Regions from separate parts of the Luteibacter sp. GL_149 genome, predicted to be linked through region 2. Evidence: predicted binding sites of a transcription regulator. Region 2 holds the regulator's gene; each other region holds the start of a gene.
What was found. Region 2 encodes HrcA, which represses chaperone genes, less so after heat shock. Its sites were predicted from a motif close to TTNGCACTCNNNNNNNNNGAGTGCNAA; they were not measured.

Region 1: the regulator HrcA is predicted to act here: its motif matches at 2,298-2,324, upstream of rpoH (RNA polymerase sigma factor RpoH).
Region 3: the regulator HrcA is predicted to act here: its motif matches at 1,833-1,859, upstream of AC3IR3_RS02655 (co-chaperone GroES).

The regions. Positions count from the first base shown of each region.
Region 1 covers NZ_CM174395.1:425,849-430,069, forward strand. Annotated here, with positions in the region: gene ung (uracil-DNA glycosylase) at 1-51, shown strand, start outside; gene AC3IR3_RS01920 (RHS repeat-associated core domain-containing protein) at 155-697, shown strand; gene AC3IR3_RS01925 (hypothetical protein) at 664-1,176, shown strand; gene AC3IR3_RS01930 (DUF6984 family protein) at 1,179-1,505, shown strand; gene AC3IR3_RS01935 (hypothetical protein) at 1,729-2,142, shown strand; gene rpoH (RNA polymerase sigma factor RpoH) at 2,356-3,216, shown strand; gene AC3IR3_RS01945 (response regulator transcription factor) at 3,298-3,978, shown strand; gene AC3IR3_RS01950 (sensor histidine kinase) at 3,962-4,221, shown strand, end outside.
Region 2 covers NZ_CM174395.1:2,818,214-2,822,434, reverse strand. Annotated here, with positions in the region: gene recN (DNA repair protein RecN) at 1-1,499, opposite strand, end outside; gene hrcA (heat-inducible transcriptional repressor HrcA) at 1,644-2,705, shown strand; gene grpE (nucleotide exchange factor GrpE) at 2,788-3,327, shown strand; gene dnaK (molecular chaperone DnaK) at 3,458-4,221, shown strand, end outside.
Region 3 covers NZ_CM174395.1:581,377-585,597, forward strand. Annotated here, with positions in the region: gene AC3IR3_RS02645 (DUF5690 family protein) at 1-926, opposite strand, end outside; gene AC3IR3_RS02650 (HAD hydrolase-like protein) at 938-1,636, opposite strand; gene AC3IR3_RS02655 (co-chaperone GroES) at 1,907-2,200, shown strand; gene groL (chaperonin GroEL) at 2,258-3,904, shown strand.

The DNA.
Region 1 (4,221 bases), 2.3 Mb from region 2:
TCGCACGGGCAAGCGCCGATCGACTGGTCGTTGCCTGAGGTTTGTGAATAACCTGTATCCGTTCGCAGTAGGTTGCCGTTGAGAGGGAGGCACTGCGCTATCAGCTGAGATATGCGATCTCTTGTGCACGGGTGCGGGTCAGGGGGATTCGAGTATGCAAAGAGTGCCGTTTGGACGGTATGAACGTGGACGTTGTTTCAGTTTCCGCAATATTGCACGTCAAGTGCGGAAGATCGGTCCTATATGGCTCGTTGCTAGTCTTATCGTTTTGTTGTGCGGTATTACCGTACGCGCTGAGGAGGTTACGTACTACTACACGAACCCTCAGGGCACTCCTCTGGCGACAACGAATGCGGTGGGCATCGTCAGTAACGTGTTGGACTATCGTCCATACGGTGCGTTGATACTTGGCGCTGCATCTGACACTCCGGGCTATACGGGTCATGTGTATGACTCTGATACCGGATTTAGTTATATGCAAGCCCGTTTCTACGATCCCAGCATAGATAGATTCCTGAGCAGAGACCCGGTTGTCTATGCACCTGGCGACATAACTGGAATGAGTCCGTATCTTTACGGATCTGCCAATCCGTACAAGTTCATTGATCCCACCGGTAAAGCTAGTTGTAGTGTAGTGATGGTCTTTATCGCGCCGAATGTCCCTTGGCACGTGACGTCGAGCGCGGCAACAACATAGGTCTCCAGGTCAGTCAAACCACCAAAAGTGAGCCACCACGCAACGACGGATGCGATACAGACGAATGTAGCTCGTATCGCGAAACAAACCGTACGATTCTTGCCAATCAAGGTGAAGCCCTGCAGGAGGCTGGTCTTTATGGACTGAAAGAGGGCGCCATAATGGCCGCCGGAGGGCCGCTCGGAAAGCTCTTTGGGCGTATTGTTGGGATTTTAGGTTTTGGCGAAAAATTGGCTGTTACGTTTGGTCGAAGCGAAAATCAACTGTCTCATACATTCCGGCATATCGAGGCGGCCGGGCTTGAGCGTGGTGTGGTGCAACGCGAAGTCCTTAATGACTTGAAGGGAATTGCGGGAAGTATTCAGCCAGGCACTCCGTTCAATAAATCGATCATGGTAGGTGGTGAACGAGTGACATATACCGCATACAAACTGCCCGATGGATCTATCAACGTTGGAAGAATTACTACTGGAGAGTAGCAATGCGAGGTTTGTCAACATCGGAAAAAAGACTTATCGCTATTCTTATATCGCGCAGCGATATTCATGGATTTGATCAAGCTTGGCTCGATTCTATTCAAGTAGAATCTATGCAAGACGGGGGTATGGGCAGCTTGCGCTTCGTTGGATCTGGGTCGACTTTTGGAGTGCGCGCCAGCGAACTTCGCTTTCGTGACTCTGATGGTGTGGAGGTTCTAGCGTCGCTTAATCTCGATAAGGAACGCAGGCCGTTCGAACTGGATCTGTGGAAAACCGACTTTAGTCCATTGGTCTGTATCCCTTCGGATCTGAGAGATGACGTTGAATAGATCTACGTGCACCGGCTGACACTGCCCGCGAGATATGCTCCGGTTAGTTATGTTGTCCTGAGCGTCCTTATTACGGCCTGCACAATGGACTGCCCAGGGGCTCGGGGGTGGACTCGCCTCTTGGCCTATGGAAAACCGGGAGCGGTGATGTCGACGAATCGAAAGTCAATGAAGCGGCAGAGATGAGTGCGATCTTGTGGTGCGCCAATGGAGGCTCCTGTCCATGAGGCTCGCCGTTCTCGTTCCCTGCATCCTGCTGTGCACCCTGGTTGCCGCATGCTCACGACCGTCGTCCGGAAGTAAACAAACATCCGTCTGCGACATTAGAGCTCACCCCGAGCTGTTCGAAGGTCGCAGCGTCCGCCTGCATGCTCAGTACGTGACCGACGGGATTCACGGTGCGGCCATCGTCGACCCCTCCTGCGGGAAAGCTCTTGCCGTGGATTCGGCGGGAAAGAACGTGAATTGGGTGCCGGTCGACCGGGTTGTCGACGGTGTGGGGTATCAGGGCTCCGTCGGTAAGACCATTGAGGCCGATTTCGTGGGGGTCTTCAGCGGCAAGGTCGGCCATGGCGTGCTCTATGTCACAGGGGTTTCGAACGTGACCTATTCCATGAAAGGGCCCGAGGCTAAGTGATCCTCCCCCTTTGAAATCCACGACTTAGCCCCAAACTCATCCGTTAAGTAGCCCCCACAACCTGCTACCTCCTGAACAGCCGTGGCCTCTATATGGACACGCCCGGGGTATTTCTGTACCATTGCGTACAGTTAACCGATGAACCTTTATCGGACTTAGCACTCTCATAGGGTCAGTGCTAACCTGCCAAAAGTATTTTCAGGAGGTTCCAAGATGTCCCAAGCCCTCGTCACCCGTAATTTCGGTGTCCCGAGCGTCGTTGGCAGTCTGGATTCCTACATCTCGGCCGTTCATCGTATTCCGGTGCTCAGCCTGGACGAGGAGCAGGCGCTGGCGCGTAGTTTCCGCGACGCGACCGACCTCGATGCCGCCAAGCAGCTGGTGATGTCTCACCTGCGCTTCGTCGTTCACGTGGCTCGCGGTTACAACGGTTACGGCCTGCAGCTGTCCGACCTTATCCAGGAAGGCAACATCGGCCTGATGAAGGCCGTGAAGCGCTTCGACCCGGATCAGGGTGTTCGCCTGGTCAGTTTCGCGGTGCACTGGATTCGCGCCGAAATGCACGAGTTCATCCTGCGCAACTGGCGCATCGTCAAGGTCGCCACCACCAAGGCGCAGCGCAAGCTGTTCTTCAACCTGCGCAAGAGCAAGAAGCGCCTGGGCTGGATGAATGCCGAGGAAGTGCGCGTCGTCGCGAAGGATCTCGGGGTTCCCGAGGCCACCGTTCGCGAGATGGAATCGCGTCTGTCCGGTCGCGATATCGGTTTCGAGGCTCCGGCCGACGCCGATGACGACGACAAGCCGGCTCCAGCGGCGTTCCTGGTCGATGAAGGCGCCGATCCGTACGACAACGTGGCGGATGCCGACGCCAGCGAAAACCAAATGGGCGCGTTGTCCTCGGCGCTCAGCAACCTGGACGACCGCTCGCGCGACATCATTCAGCGTCGCTGGCTGGCCGAAGACAACAAGGCCACGCTGCAGGATCTCGCGGACGAATACGGCGTTTCGGCCGAGCGTATCCGTCAGATCGAAGCCAATGCCATGAAGAAGATGCGCGTGGCCATTGCGGCCTGACCTTCGGCAAGGCGTAAGATAACGAACGGCCCCCTCGTGGGGCCGTTTCCTTTTCCCTTTCCCTCAGGTCGCGGAGTTTGGATGGCACGGGTGCTGGTCATCGAGGACGACGAAGTCACGGCGCGTGAAATCGTCACGGAGCTGGCTTCCCACGGCATGACAGCCGATTGGGTGGCCGATGGGCGCGAGGGTCTGACCCGTGCGCTGAACGACGGCTACGACATCATCACGCTCGATCGCCTGCTGCCCGGCATGGACGGCATCGACATCGTCGCGGCACTGCGCGAGCGCAACATCGACACGCCCGTACTGATGATCAGTGCGCTGAGCGATGTCGACGACCGTGTGCGTGGCCTGCGCGCCGGCGGCGACGACTACCTCACCAAACCATTCGCTCCGGACGAAATGGCCGCGCGGGCGGAAGTGCTGCTGCGCCGCCGTCAGCCCAGTGTCGAATCGAACCGGTTGCGCGTCGGCGAACTGGAACTCGATCTCGTCCGCCACATCGCCAATCGCAACGGCCAGCCACTGACGCTGCTGCCCACCGAGTTCCGTCTGCTGGAATTCCTGATGCGCAACGCCGGTCAGGTGCTGACGCGGACGATGATCTTCGAGCAGGTATGGGGGTTCCATTTCGATCCGGGGACCAACGTGATCGATGTCCATATCGGCCGGCTGCGTCGCAAGATCGACGGTCCCGGTCAGTCGCCACTCATTCGCACCGTACGCGGTTCGGGGTATCTCCTTGCGCCCGCTGATTGACGTCTGGCGTTCGGCCTCATCGCGCCTGATCCTTATTTACGGTGCGCTGTTCGCCATCTGGTGCGTGATCCTGCTCGGCGTCGTGCAGTGGGAGGCGTCGCGCTACCTCGTCGGCGTCATCGACCAGATGCTGCTCCAGCGCATCCACTACCTCGAAGTCTCCGATCCGCGTCGCCTGCAGGGCACGGTGGAAGCGGCCAGCGTTATCGACCCGAAAGGCATCATGTGGGTCGGGTTGTTCGA
Region 2 (4,221 bases):
TGACCCTGCGCGGCGACCTGCGGAAGATGCGTCACGCAAAGCACCTGGACGCTTTCGCCCAGTGCCCGGAGTTTCTGTCCGACTACTTCGGCGACCGCGCCACCGATGCCCGTATCCACTTCGTCGAAGATCATGCAGCCGATCTGATCGTTGCCCAGCGTCGCCACTTCGATGGCAAGGCTGATGCGAGCAAGTTCGCCGCCGGAGGCGACTTTGCGCAGCGGACGCGGCGGCTGGCCGGGGTTGGCGCTGACCAGCAGCTCGCAACGTTCGCGGCCCTGCGGATCGGGATCGTCGCCTTCGGTCGCCTCCAATTGAACCACCAGACGGCCTCCCGTCATGCCCAGCTCGCCCATCAGGCCCGCGACGGCCGTACCGAGCAGGGTTGCCGCATCGAGGCGCGACTTGCTTAGATCGCCCGCGGCGGCGACATAGTCGCTCAGCAGCTTGTCGCGTTCGCGACCCAGCCGGTCCAGCGCGTCGCCCGCGCCTTCGAGTTCGGTCAGGCGCGCGCGTACGTCGTCGGCCTTGGTCGTCAGTTCGCCGATCGGTAGCCGGTAGCGGCGGGAGAGGTCATGCAGATGAGTGAGGTGGGTGTCGACCTCGGCCAGGCGTTCGGGGTCGAGTTCGACGTCCTGTGCGTAGCGGCCGAGACCATCGACGGCTTCACCCACCTGGATTTGCGCGCTGTCGAGCAATTCCAGTATCGGTGCGAGCGTGGCATCCAGTTCGGCCAGCCGGGACAGCTCGGCGTGCGCACGGAGCAGGGCGCGGCCGATGGCGAATTCACTTTCGCCGTCCAGCCATTCGACGACGCCGTTGGCACCTTCGGCCAGCCGTCCGGCATTGGCCAGGCGCCGGTGCTGGGCCTCCAGATCGTCCAGGGCACCGGGAGCCAGCGCCCAGCGGTCCAGTTCTTCCAGTTCGTGAGCCAGTAGTTCGATCTGGCGCTCGCGGTCATCGCCGCCAGACAGCGTACGAATGCGTGCGCCGACGTCGCGCCAGGCGCGCGCCGTATCGCGGACCCGGGCCACGCGTTCTTCGTTTTCCGCATAGGCGTCGAGCAACGCCATCTGGTGCTGGCGCGAAAGCAGGGCCTGGTGCTCGTGCTGTCCGTGGATTTCCAGGATCAGCGAGGCCAGTGTCGACATTTGCGCGAGGCTGGCGGGGCGTCCGTTGATCCACCCGCGCGAACTGCCCTCGGCGCGAATGACGCGACGCAGTTGGCAGGTCTCGCCGTCGTCGAGTTCTTCCTGGCGCAGCCAGTCGGCGGCCAGAGGCAAACCGGTGAGATCGAATTCGGCCGCGAGTTCGGCCCGGTCGCTGCCCGAGCGCACCATGCCCGAATCGGCGCGGGCGCCGGCCAGGAGCATGAGGGCATCGACCAGCAACGACTTGCCGGCACCGGTTTCGCCGCTGACCACGGTGAGACCGGGGCCAAATGCGATTTCGGCTTCTTCGACGACGGCGAACTGACGGACGTACAGCGAGGTGAGCATGGGCACCGGGAGCGCGACGGGACGCCGGCGATTGTAGCGGCTGCGAGTCGCAGGAATCGCGACAGCGTGCGTCGGACTTGCAACCTGCGTTGCCAGACCTTATTCATAGCGTCATAACTGGACATTCCACCGGCCGCCTCGCGCATGAATCCGTTCCAAGGTCACGACATCGATGCTCGCGCGCGACGGCTGCTGCGGTCGCTGATCGCCCAGTATCTGTCCGACGGCGAGCCGGTCGGGTCGCGGACGCTGGCCCGGTCGTCGGGGCTGGAAGTCAGTCCTGCCACCATTCGCAACATCATGGCCGACCTGGAAGAGGCCGGGCTGGTGGCTTCGCCGCACACGTCGGCGGGCCGGATCCCCACGCCACGCGGGCTACGCCTGTTCGTCGACAGCCTTCTGGAACTGAAACCGCTGGCGCGCGAGGACATGGCTTTCCTCCAGCGCGAACTGCCGCCGCACCAGACCAGTACGCGCGATCTCCTGGGCAATGCGTCCAACCTGCTGTCGGCGATGACGCGCTTCGCGGGCGTCGTTTCCGTCCCGCGCCAGGCCGACTTTCCGCTGCGGCACATCGACTTCGTCGGACTGCCCGACGCACGCGTCCTTGTGATCCTCGTCTTTTCGGACAACCAGGTGCAAAACCGGGTGGTCCAGCTGACCAAGCCGATCGAAGCGGGCGAACTCGAGCAGACCGCCAACTATCTCAACAGCCAGTTCACCGGGTTCCGCCTGGCGGACATCCGCGCCCACCTGCTTATCGAACTGCGCGAGGCGGGCAGCCAGCTCAACAGCCTGCTGGCCAGCACGGTCGAGCTGGCCTCTGCTTCGTTCGCGTCCGATGGCGAGGGCGACGATGTCCTCGTCAGCGGCCAGACGAATCTGATGGGTTATTCCGAACTCGCCGATATCGAGCGGCTTCGCGATCTATTCGACGCTTTCCAGCAAAAGCGCGACATGCTTCAGCTGATGGAAATGTGCGTCAAGGCACCGGGTGTCCGACTTTTCATCGGTGAAGAATCGGGTTTCTCCGCCCTCGACGGGTGCAGTGTGGTGACAGCCACTTACGGCGCAGGCGGCCGCATGCTTGGCGCGATCGGAGTTATTGGACCGACGCGTATGGCATATGAGCGCGTCATTCCGGTGGTCCAGGCGACAGCCGGACTGCTCAGCGACGCCTTGAATCGCGCGGCTGCGACCTCATAAACCGCCCCGGGAGGCGGATTTTTCCGCAAACATCGGCCCATCCTGAAGGATCGGGTCTAAGTAGCTGACGTTTGGAGTCCACATGCAGAACAACGAATCCCACGCGCCCGAGCCGGTGCAGGAAGGTACCTTGCCAGGCGACGAGCTAGCCGCCGAGTTCGATGCCCTTACCGGAAAGCTCGCCGCGGCGGAAGCCGAACTCGGGCAGATGCGCGAAACGGTGCTGCGCGAACGTGCCGAGCTGGAAAACCAGCGCCGCCGTTTGCAGCGGGACCTGGACCAGGCGCGTCGATTCGCCAACGAAAAGTTGTTGAGCGAGCTATTGCCGGTGTACGACGCCCTGTATAGCGGGCTGGCGGTGGAAAACAGCGATCTGGATAAAATGCGCCATGGCATCGAACTGACGCTGCAGGCATTGAACAAGGTCGCCGATGGCCATGGTCTGAAGATCGTGAGCCCGTTGCACCAGGCGTTCAATCCGGAGCATCACCAGGCGATCCAGGCGATCGATTCGAATGAGCACGCTCCCGGCACCGTGGTCAGCGTTCTGCAGAAGGGTTTCGTCCTGAATGACCGTTTGCTGCGTCCGGCGCTGGTCGTCGTAGCGAAAGACGCCGACTGAACGAATACCCGGCGCGCGTTCGTCACGCAGCGCCGCGGCGTCTGAAAAGTATTGAAACATTGGGGCCTAGCCCCACCTAGAAACCAGTCGCGGCCGCGGGGGCCGCATAAAATTTTTGGAGCAACGTGACATGGCCAAGATCATCGGCATCGACCTCGGTACGACCAACTCCTGCGTCGCAGTGATGGAAGGTTCGACCGCACGCGTCATCGAAAACTCGGAAGGCGATCGCACCACGCCGTCCATCATCGCCTTTACGAAGGACGGTGAAGTCCTGGTCGGCGCGCCGGCCAAGCGCCAGGGCGTGACCAATCCAAAGAACACCTTCTACGCGGTGAAGCGCCTCATCGGTCGCAAGTTCACCGACGCCGAAGTGCAGAAAGATATCAAGATCGTTCCCTACAAGATCGTTGCACACGACAACGGCGACGCGTGGGTGGAAACGTCCGACGGTAAAAAGATGCCGCCTTCGGAAATCTCCGCGAAGGTCCTGATGAAGATGAAGAAGACCGCCGAGGACTATCTTGGCGAGCCCGTCACCGAGGCGGTCATCACGGTGCCGGCCTACTTCAACGACAGCCAGCGCCAGGCGACCAAGGACGCGGGCCGGATCGCGGGCCTCGACGTCAAGCGCATCATCAACGAGCCGACCGCGGCCGCGCTGGCCTATGGCATCGACAAAAAAGACAACAAAGACCGCAAGATCGCGGTTTACGATCTGGGCGGCGGCACGTTCGACGTGTCGATCATCGAGATCGCGGAAGTCGACGGCGAGAAGCAGTTCGAAGTGCTTGCCACCAATGGCGACACCTTCCTGGGCGGCGAAGATTTCGACGTAAAGGTCATCGACTATCTCGTCGAGGAATTCAAGAAGGAGCAGGGCATCGACCTGCG
Region 3 (4,221 bases), 2.2 Mb from region 2:
GCACAGACGAGGCCGCCGCCGATGAGTGCGTGATTGAGCATCAGGGCGCGCATGTTGTCGCGAACCAGGCATAGCAGCGCGGTCATCGTCAGTACGCCTATGCCGATCGGCGTGTCGACTTCGCCGAAGACCGTCGCGCTCGATCCGAGTCCAAGTTCGCGAAAGATTTCCGTATCGAAATTTTCGCGAAAGTCGCGCAGTACCGTCAGCAAAACGTATAGCGTGATGACCGGCACGAGCGCGGGCAGGAACCGGCGGACGAATGCTTTTCTCGCGGCACGGTCCATCTGGCCGCGCGGCGCGCGGGCGGCGATGTCCGCGGCATCGGGTGGCGGTATGCGCGAAATCGCGTGCAGCGAAAGCAGTAGCGGCGGTACGAAGACCAGGCCGGTAAGGAAGGGCATCCAGTGTTGGCTGACGCCCGCCAGCAGCATGGCTTTGCCTACGCCTTTGACCACGCCCGATGCAAAGATGAAGCTGGATGCGAGGATGGCTCCCATCAGTTCCGTTGCCCGTCTGCCTTCGATAAAACCGAAGACCAGGCCCCAGACCATGCCCAGCGGTATGCCGTTGAGGAACAGGCACACGATGCCCACGACGGGCGGCAGCGTGGCGAAGCCGAGCAGCGCGATCCAGGAGAGTCCGATGAGCACGAGGATGTGCCGCGCGCGGTGCGCGGTCTGCAGTTCGGGCACGAGGCGGATGCCCCAGAGCTTGCTCAGCGCGTAGCCCAGCACCTGCGCCATCACCAGCCAGATTTTGTAGTCGATACCCAGCCAGGTCATGCCGTCGTAGCTGCCCGCGCTGAACGGCTTGCGGAAGGCGTACATGCACAGATACGTGGAAAAGGCGGCAAGGCCCGCGGCGACGGGCAACATGCCCGCGGGCCAGCGTTCCGGCGAAGTCCACCCGGTAGCGATCCGCATGACGCGCGCTCCTAGCGGGTCTGGCCGTGGACGAACGAGGCGAGCAGGGGTGGCAGCTCGGCCAGGCTGTCGAGCAGGGCATCGGGCTGGTAAGGCTCGAGTTGCTCCCGGCCGTACGCGCCCGTCGTAACGGCGATCACCAGTCCGCACCCAGCACGGCGTCCTTCCCGGATGTCCACTTCCGTATCGCCCACCTTCACGACGCGGCGCGGATCGGTGACGCCGTTGCGCAGCATGAGTTGCCGGATCATGTCCGGGGCAGGCCGCCCTTCGGCCACCTGGTCGGCCGAGGTGGCATCGTCGATAAGGCCGCGAGTCCGCCAGCCGAAGCGGTCGATCAGCGTCTCGGCGATATCGCGGGAGAACGCCGTGTTCACGGCGACGCGGATACCGGCATCGCGCAATTGCGCGAAAACGTCTTCGGCGCCAGCCATCGGGCGCACGTCGTTGCCGTTCCGGTAGCAATGCAGCATGCGTTCGACGAAGTCCGCATGGACGGCGTCGACCTGTGCATCGTCGGCCGCGAAATCGTGCTCGCTGAGCAGGCTGCGAATGGCCGCCGGTTTGGTGTAGCCCATGAGCAGGCGCACCTTGGCCGCGCTTACGTGGCAACCGAAAGCGCCCAGGGCTTCGGTGAGTGCCTGGGTCACCAGGTCGGGGTCGTGCACCGTGGTGCCCGCCATGTCGAAAACCGCCAGTTCGAATGCCATACCGCCTCCGTCATAATGCGAAGGCATGCTGGCAGCGGGCGATGGCGCGCGAATGACGTGGGGCCGACAGCGCGGGCCGGTTGTCTAGGTGGAATGCAAGGAATTCATGCCGCCCCCTTGATCCCCGTCGCCGCGTCGCCATCTGTGCTTGGGACCGCGAACCTCTTCCGATAAGGGAAAGATTGCGGCTAAAATTCTGGCACTCACCCGGGCCAAGTGCTAACAGGGTGATGTTTTTTCCTTTCAAGTCAACCACATGGTGAAATAGTCATGAGCAAACTGCGCCCGCTGCACGATCGCGTCATCGTCAAGCGTCTGGAAGAAGAGCGTGTTTCGGCCGGTGGCATCGTCATCCCGGACAGCGCGACCGAAAAGCCCACCCGCGGCAAGGTCATCGCGGCCGGCAACGGCCTGGTCCTGGCCGGTGGTCAGCTGCGTCCGATGGGCGTCAAGGAAGGCGACGTCGTCCTGTTCGGCAAGTACGCCGGCCAGGAAATCAAGGTCGACGGCGAAGATCTGGTCTTCCTGAAGGAAGACGACATCGTGGCGGTTATCGAGGGCTGAGCTTCGCTCGCCGCGTAACCCCCGATCCAACCCTATTTATTTACGAGGATTTGTCCCATGGCAGCTAAAGAAGTCCGCTTCGGCGAAGATGTACGTGCACGCATGCTCAAGGGTGTGAACACCCTGGCCAACGCGGTCAAGGTCACCCTGGGTCCGAAGGGCCGCAATGTCGTGATCGAGAAGAGCTTCGGCGCCCCGACGGTTACCAAGGACGGCGTTTCCGTCGCCAAGGAAATCGAGCTGGCCGACAAGTACGAGAACATCGGCGCCCAGATCGTGAAGGAAGCCGCCTCGAAGACGTCCGACGTCGCCGGCGACGGCACCACGACCGCGACCGTTCTCGCCCAGGCGTTCATCCAGGAAGGCCTGAAGGCTGTTGCCGCCGGCATCAACCCGATGGACCTCAAGCGCGGTATCGACCAGGCCGTTGCCGCCGCCGTTGGCGGTCTGAAGGCGCTGTCGAACCCGACCGCCGACGACAAGGCCATTGCCCAGGTCGGTACGATCTCGGCCAACTCCGATGCGAACATCGGCGACATCATCGCCACCGCGATGAAGAAGGTCGGCAAGGAAGGCGTGATCACGGTCGAGGAAGGCTCGGGTCTCGAGAACGAACTCGACGTCGTCGAAGGCATGCAGTTCGATCGCGGCTATCTGTCGCCGTACTTCATCAACAACCAGCAGTCGCAGCAGGTTGAACTGGACGACCCGTTCATCCTCATCCACGACAAGAAGGTCTCGAACGTCCGCGAGCTGCTTCCGGTGCTCGAAGCCGTTGCCAAGGCGGGCAAGCCGCTGCTGATCGTTGCCGAGGAAGTCGAGGGCGAAGCCCTGGCGACCCTCGTCGTCAACACGATCCGTGGCATCGTCAAGGTCGCCGCCGTCAAGGCGCCGGGCTTCGGCGATCGTCGCAAGGCCATCCTGGAAGATATCGCCGTGCTGACCCATGGCACCGTGATCTCCGAGGAAGTCGGCCTGCAGCTCGAGAAGGCGACGATCAACGATCTCGGCCGCGCCAAGCGCGTCGTGATCACCAAGGAAAACACCACGATCATCGACGGTGCGGGCGAAGCCGAGCTGATCCAGGCACGTATCGGCAACATCAAGGCGCAGATCGAAGAGACCTCTTCGGACTATGACCGCGAGAAGCTGCAGGAGCGTGTTGCCAAGCTTGCCGGCGGCGTTGCCGTCATCAAGGTCGGCGCCGCGACGGAAGTCGAGATGAAGGAAAAGAAGGCCCGCGTCGAAGACGCCCTGCACGCCACGCGCGCAGCCGTCGAAGAAGGCGTGGTCCCGGGCGGTGGTGTTGCCCTGATCCGCGCGCTGAAGGCTGTCGAAGGCCTGAAGGGTGCCAACACGGACCAGGACCTCGGCATCGCGATCACGCGCCGTGCACTGGAAGCCCCGCTGCGCGCCATCGTCGCCAACGCCGGCGAAGAGCCGTCGGTCGTCCTGAACAAGGTGAAGGAAGGTACGGGTAACTTCGGTTACAACGCTGCCAATGGCGAGTACGGCGACATGGTTGCGTTCGGTATTCTGGACCCGACCAAGGTCACCCGCTCGGCACTGCAGTTCGCCGCGTCGGTTGCCGGTTCGATCATCACGACCGAAGCCGCTGTGACCGAAATGCCGAAGAAGGACGACGGCCACGGCCATGGTGGCCAGGGCGGCGGCATGGGTGGCATGGGCGGCATGGACTTCTAAGAAGTCTCAGTTCGCTGCAATACAGAAGGCCCCGCTTCGGCGGGGCTTTTTTTTGGTTCTTCACGCATGGTCTGGGGCTCGGCTTTGCCATCGCTATTGCCGTAGTGCTGGGACGCTTCGAGGAGAGCCGTCGGCCACCGCCCTCGACGCTCCGGCTTCACCGTCGCTCGGGAAGGGATAGCCGCTGCGCGGCTGGTGTTTTAATGGCTGCGCCCCGTCGCGCCCGCGCGACGGGCGGGGGTTTTCGATTCGGCTCCTGCCTCAGCGAAAACGGCGGACCGTCCTGGTCCGCCCCCTTCGGGCCTTTTCCGCCCGCC